DNA from 2 places in the Paraburkholderia sp. DD10 genome. Region 2 is predicted to be linked to the other one. Evidence: predicted binding sites of a transcription regulator. Region 2 holds the regulator's gene; the other holds the start of a gene.

Region 1 (3,424 bases), 250 kb from region 2:
GCTTCCTCGTAGGGTTGCAGCCTCGCCAGTTCATGCGAAAAATACTGGGCAAAATCGATTCCGTGAACCCGATTGATCCGGTCGAAGTCTAGCGGCATGCTGCACATCAGCGTCATGATGACTTCCCGGCGCAGAAGATCGTCGGGGCTCAGCGCCCATCCTTTTTCAACGGGCAATCGTCCTTCTTCCAGATGCTGATAGTACGTTTGCAGAGAGCGCGTCGACTGGCTGTAGGAACTGCCGACCTTCCCGATAGCGGATACGCCAAAACCGATCAGATCGCATTCCGCCCTGGTGGTATAGCCCTGGAAATTGCGATGCAAGCTTTTGTTTTGTAGCGCGCGACTCAGTTCGTCTTCCGGCTTTGCAAAATGATCGAGGCCGATGTAAACATATCCGGCCTCGAGGAGCTGCCGCGTGGACAGGGCGAATATGCCCAAACGCTCTTCCGCCGAGGGCAACTCGCTATCGACTATCAGCCGTTGCGCCTTGAACCGTTGTGGCAGGTGCGCATAGTTGTACAGCGCGATACGGTCCGGCGACAAACGAATGATATGGTCGAGCGTGCTATTGAAACTCGCAAGCGACTGTCGCGGCAGGCCATAGATGAGATCGACATTCACCGACTGGAAGCCCGCATCGCGGCTTGCGGCCAGCGCCTTCTCCACCATGCCGAGCGGCTGGATGCGATTCACCGCCTGCTGGACCGCAGGATCGAAATCCTGCACGCCGAAGCTCGTGCGGTTGAACCCGAGAGCGGCCAATGCGGACAGCGTGGCGCCATCCACGGTGCGGGGGTCGATTTCCACACCGAGTTCGGCCTCCGGTGCGAAATCGAAATGGCCTCGCAGCATATCCATTAGCTGCGCGAGTTCCGCGAGACTGAAAAACGTCGGTGTACCTCCACCTAGATGCAATTGCTGCGTGCGGCGGTCGCGGCCCAGATGCGGCACGACCAGATCCATCTCCCGGCCGAGATAGCGCAGATATTCCACCGCCCTGCCGTGGTCGCGGGTGATGATCTTGTTGCAGGCGCAGAAGTAACACAGCGACTCGCAAAACGGCAGGTGCACGTAGATCGACAGCGGCGGATTGCTGGCGGCCTCGGCTCGTTCGCCCAGGTACGTTCGGTAGGACCGCTCGTCGAAATCGCTCGCGAACCGGTCAGCCGTCGGGTAGGACGTGTAACGCGGACCCAGATTGTCAAACCGGCGAATCAGCGTTTCGGAGATCTCGATGTCGAGGGCGGAGCCGGCAAGGGGCAGCGGCGCATTCACGGGAGCATCCCCCTCTCTGGAGGTTGTGGCATATCGATTCCTGTTGACGGGAATATATCCGCACATACGGCATGTGCGGCAATCGTTGCCTGATTGTCCGGTCTTGAATCTGGACAGCCTTGATTTATGTCAGCGAAGGGCGGTTCCGGCAACGCTGCTGCTCCACTCGTCATCGCCGCTGTCGTGTGGAAGCGCGAGGCGGACGAAGATATGGAACTGGCCTACTTTATAGGTACGTTATGCGACTTACAGACTCCACGGACTACAGCTTGCGTGCAAGCGTGCCGCCCGCGCATACGTGGTGGATCCGAAAGGTTTAGCGGTTTGATTCCGCCGCGAAATGCGCGAGGACGTCTCGCAGCACGATGGCCTGGTTATGCTCCTCGTCCTTCGCGCCGTACACCAGCGTAATGGGTTGTCCCTTCGCATCAGCCAGGAGCGACCGCATGCGTCCTCGAAGTTCCTCAGCATCGAGTTCGTGCCGATAGCGTTGCTGGAAGACTTCCCATCGCTCCGGCTTGTGTCCGAACCATTCGCACAAGGCGGCGCTTGGCGCGATGTCGCGCGCCCATTGGTCGAGCGCCAATCTCTCCTTGCTGCGACCGCGAGGCCAGAGCCGATCCACGAGGACGCGATAGCCATCATCCTGCGCCGCATCCTCATACGCCCTCTTGATGAAAATCCTCAACCCGTCGCGGTTCGAATGCGGCATTCCTTGCTCCGTTCGAATAGGTGTGTCCATACAGATTACCCGGCTCGTCTCAGGTCATGTTCCTATGAGTTGCGCGATTCTCTCGCGCAACATCGGAAGCGCTTCGCTTTCGAACCACGCGTGCCGTTGAAACCACGGCTGGTTGCGTGGCGACGGGTGCGGTAGCGGAACGAACGCCGGCGCGTATTCGGGCCATGCCCTGACCGTTTCAGTCAGCGAAGCCTTGCGGCGGGCGCCGAGAAAATGCCGTTGCGCATACTGGCCGATGAGCAACGTCAATTGAATGTCCGGCAGTTTTCCCAGCAGACTGTCCAGCCAGAGTTGCGCACACTCGCGACGCGGCGGTTTGTCACCGCCGTTGCCTCGTCCCGGATAACAGAATCCCATCGGAATGATCGCGAAGCGCGACTCGTCGTGAAATGTGGCGGCGTCGATTCCGAGCCAGTTTCGAAGACGGTCGCCGCTCGCGTCATCCCACGGAATGCCCGATGCGTGCACGCGCGCGCCCGGCGCCTGTCCGACGATCAGAATGCGCGCGTCGGCCCCGGCTCGCACGATCGGGCGAGGACCGAGCGGCAAGTGCGGCGCACATGCCCGGCAGGCACGCACGTCAGCCAGAAGCGAATCGAGCGAGGAACACGAGTCTTTGTTCATTGTGCGGCCACGTCATTTCCAGATTGGCGTCATGCATGGTGTTTGCCACGCGTATTGCAGTAGCATACGCCGCAGCGATGCTGCGGACTGGAGACGCCCGGTCACACCCGCTGATGCCGGATCTGATCGCATATCGTCGAGCCCGCGGCCGTAAGTATTCGATATGGTCGATGCAACGATCATCATCGGGATCATTCATCGTGACGGGAATCGACTCCGCTATCGGCGTGGTCCGCGCCGGCATTCAACGGACCATCGCGAGATCCAGCGACGACAAAAAACCCGCGGAGCCAATAGCCACGCGGGTTTTAGAGTACTGCAGCGGATAGGATCGCGACCTGATCGGCGCGAATCGCGAAACGGTGGTGGGTGCTGAGAGGCTCGAACTCCCGACCTACGCCTTGTAAGGGCGCCGCTCTACCAACTGAGCTAAGCACCCGCTTCGCTATTCATTACTTCCGTAGGCTGCCTGATTTTACAAAACCTCAAGCAGCGAGCCCGCTAGTTTAGCGCATCCTTTAGGGCTTTGCCAGGCCTAAATTTGGGAACCTTGGCTGCCTTTATCTTGATGGCGTCACCGGTGCGCGGATTGCGCCCTGTGCGCGCCGTACGCTTACCGACCGCGAAGGTGCCGAAACCGACCAACGTCACTGAACCGCCCTTCTTCAACGTACCTTTGACCCCACCGATCACCGCATCGAGCGCACGGCCTGCCGCAGCCTTCGAAATATCGGCCTGCTGTGCAATGTGATCGATCAATTCCGTTTTATTCATTCCAACC
Region 2 (3,424 bases):
AACCGGCATCCGATCGAACACGCGGCAACGCAACTGCTGCACGAAATCGGCGCCAAGCCGGTGCTCATGCACAGCGGGTATTTCCGCTTTTGCGACTGACTTCGCGTGAGGCGGCCGGGCGCGCGGCCTGTTTCAATGCGTTCGGATGCGTTTCGATGCGTTTCGATGCGCCGGCCGCCCCGGTTCGAGGAGACTCTGATGCGTGCGATGGTATTCGACGGCAGCGCGTCGTCGCTGCGTGAGCGGGATATGCCTGATCCGACGCCAGGCCCTGGGCAGATCCTGATCGATGTTCATACCTGCGGCGTGTGCCGCACCGATCTCCATCTGATCGACCATGAGCTGGAGCACCCAAAACAGCCCGTGATTCCGGGCCATGAAATCGTCGGCACGGTGGCCGAACTCGGCGCGGGCGTGACGGGCTTCGTCGTCGGCGACCGGGTGGGGGTGCCGTGGGTGGGCCGCACCTGCGGGCATTGCCGCTACTGCCTGTCGGCGCGCGAAAATCTCTGCGACGAGGCCGGCTTCACCGGTTATACGATCGACGGCGGTTACGCCGAGCGCACCGTCGCCGACAGCCGCTACTGCTTTCATCTGCCGGAGCACTACACGGATATCGAGGCGGCGCCGCTGCTGTGCGCCGGCCTGATCGGCTATCGCACCTTGAGCATGGCGGGCGACGCGCGGCGGATCGGCATCTACGGTTTCGGCGCGGCGGCGCATATCGTCGCGCAGGTCGCGCGTCATCAGCAGCGCACGGTGTACGCGTTGACGCGTCCGGGCGACGATGCGGCCCGGCAACTCGCGCTGCGTCTCGGCGCGGCCTGGGCGGGCGGCAGCGATGAGACGCCGCCCGACGAACTGGATGCCGCGTTGCTGTTCGCGCCGGTCGGCGCGCTTGTTCCGCAAGCCCTGCAAGCGGTGGCGAAAGGCGGTGTGGTGGTGTGCGGCGGAATTCACATGAGCGATATTCCGTCGTTCCCGTACGCGTTCCTGTGGGGCGAGCGGCGCGTGGTGTCGGTCGCCAATCTGACGCGCGACGACGGGCTCGCCTTCATGCGCATCGCGCACGAGACGCGCCTCACGATCGAAACGACGACTTATCCGCTGACGGATGCCAACCGCGCGCTGAGCGACCTGCGTGACGGCAGACTGACGGGCGCGGCCGTGCTCAGCATTCGCTAGCGTGAGCGGTTCGGGCGTGGTCCGCGTCGCCCCGCGTTTTGCGGTGCGTTCGGGCGAAAACCGCACTGCGGATCAACCCCGGAATCACACCCGCACGAGGCCCGCGTGATCCACGATCCGGATATCCTTGCCGCGTATGTCGACCAGTCCGTCGCGCTGGAACCTGGAGAGCATCCGGCTCACCGTTTCGAGCTTGATGCCCAGGTAGCTGCCGATTTCCTCGCGCGTCATGCGCAGATGAAATTCCGCCGGCGAATACCCGCGCAGCCGCAGGCGGTCCGACATGTTCAGCAGGAACGTCGCCACCCGCTGGTCGGCGGACATGGTGCCGAGCAGCAGCATCTGTGACGATTCGCGCACGATCTCGCCGCCCATCATCCGGTGCAGGTGCTGCTGGACGGCCTTGACCTCGCGGCACATGGCTTCGAGCAGATGGAACGGGATGATGCAGACCTTGCTGTCCTCGAGCGCCACGGCGTCGCAACTATGGTGGCCGGAGCACACCCCGTCCAGTCCCAGCGAGTCGCCGGCGAGATGAAAACCGGTCACCTGCTCGCGGCCGTCGCGATGCATGACGACCGTCTTGAACGAGCCGGCGCGTACCGCATAGATGCTCTGAAACGAATCGTTCGCGCGGTAGAGGGTCTCGCCCTGCTTGATGGTCCGGGACGGGCAGATGAGCGATTCCATCCGTTGCAATTCCTCGGATGTCAGCCCTTGCGGCATGCAGATGGAGCGCATCGAGCAGGCCGTGCAACGTACCGCGTCGTTGCGCGGCGCCCGTGCGGTTGCCGGCTCGGCTGCGGGAGCGGGAGCGGGCGAGGCTTGCCGGATCTTAAGCGAGGGCGACGTGACGGAATAGACGGCAACGTCAGACATGATGTGCTCCAGGTTGAGGAAGGGTGCGCGCGCGATGTTCGCCGGCGATCCGCTGGATCGCGTTGCGCGCTAGATTGAATTCGCTGGTCTTGTCGAAAAAGTAGTGAGCGCCGCTCGCGAGGCATGCGCGCCGGAACCAGGCGCCTGAACGGTTCGTCAGCACCATGACGATCACATGCGGCATGCGTTGGGCAAGCAACGCGAGCAACTCCATGCCGGTGCCGCCGTTCAGATGCAGTTCCGTCACGACCAGATCGGCCGCGCCGGCGGCGATGCCCGCGAATGCCGCGCCGGGCTCCTCGGCTTCGCCGACGATCTCGACGCCGTCGAGCGCGCCGAACAGCGCGGCGATACGGTGCCGCACCAATGCGGCATCGTCGACGAGAAAGACGCGCAGGGCGGGGTGGTCAGTGCTTGAGTTCATGGCTCGAAGTATCGGTCGCGCCGTATCTAAATGAAATCGGCGTCGAATGAACTTCGAGTAGGCGAGAGGGAGGCGCTGTAGGGCGTTTCCTACAGCGGGTGGAGCGGAGCGGGGATCGGCGAGTGCGCTAAGTGCGCGGAGTGCGCGGTGGGTCGCGATGGGCGGCAGGAGCGAAAACGCGCGGCGGCGGGGTCCGTGCGCGTTGTGACCCGCAAGCCGATGCGAGTCACGCGGGCGTTTAGATGTCGTCCTCGTCGCTGACCAGCTTGTGACGCATCGCATAGCGCACCAGCGCGGCGTCGTGCGGCATCTGCATTTTCTCGAGGATGCGCGTCTTATAGGTGCTCACGGTCTTGGCGCTCACGCACAGTTCGGCCGCGATCTCGGTGATCGTCTGACCGGTGGCGATGCGCTTCAACACGTCGAATTCCCGATCGGACAGACGCTGATGCGGCAGCAGATCGGTGGGTTCGTTCAGGCTCTGCGCGAACCGCTCGGCCATCGCGAGGCTCACGTAGACACCGCCCGCGGCGACCTTGGTCACGGCGGCCACCAGCTCGGCGCTCGCGCTTTCTTTCGTCAGATAACCGGACGCGCCGGCCTTGAACGCGCGCACCGCGTATTGCTGCTCGGCGTGCATGGTCAGCACGAGAATGCGCAGCGTCGGCTTTTCTTCCTTGATCTGCTTGATCAACTCGACGCCGTTGCGGCCGGGCATGGACAGATCGAGCACCAGCACGTCGGCGGCCCGCTCGCGGATCAGCGCGACGGTGCTCGGGCTGTCGTTCGCTTCGCCGACCACTTCGAAGCCGCTTGCGCCCTCCAGGATATGGCGCAGACCGTCGCGCACCAGCGCATGGTCGTCGGCGATCAGGACGCGGGTCATGTTTGCATCTCCTGCATTTGCACGGTTTCCGCCGGAATGGTGACGCTCAG

What was found. The regulator FNR, encoded in region 2, switches genes on or off when oxygen is low (the NO sensors DNR and NnrR bind a similar motif). The targets are predictions, from matches to a motif close to TTGATNNNNATCAA.
Region 1: hemN (oxygen-independent coproporphyrinogen III oxidase) is a predicted target of FNR. The motif match lies at 1,397-1,410, and genes of this name have one in related genera.

What each region holds. Positions count from the first base shown of each region.
Region 1 is NZ_CP185393.1:991,233-994,656, reverse strand. It holds gene hemN (oxygen-independent coproporphyrinogen III oxidase) at 1-1,343, opposite strand, end outside; gene ACOCG7_RS19930 (DUF488 domain-containing protein) at 1,594-1,989, opposite strand; gene ACOCG7_RS19925 (uracil-DNA glycosylase family protein) at 2,044-2,643, opposite strand; tRNA gene ACOCG7_RS19920 (tRNA-Val) at 3,007-3,082, opposite strand; gene ACOCG7_RS19915 (HU family DNA-binding protein) at 3,145-3,417, opposite strand.
Region 2 is NZ_CP185393.1:1,239,265-1,242,688, reverse strand. It holds gene ACOCG7_RS20980 (DUF1488 domain-containing protein) at 1-99, shown strand, start outside; gene ACOCG7_RS20975 (zinc-dependent alcohol dehydrogenase family protein) at 199-1,185, shown strand; gene fnr (fumarate/nitrate reduction transcriptional regulator Fnr) at 1,270-2,064, opposite strand; gene ACOCG7_RS20965 (response regulator) at 2,057-2,488, opposite strand; gene ACOCG7_RS20960 (response regulator) at 2,727-3,374, opposite strand; gene ACOCG7_RS20955 (PAS domain-containing sensor histidine kinase) at 3,371-3,424, opposite strand, start outside.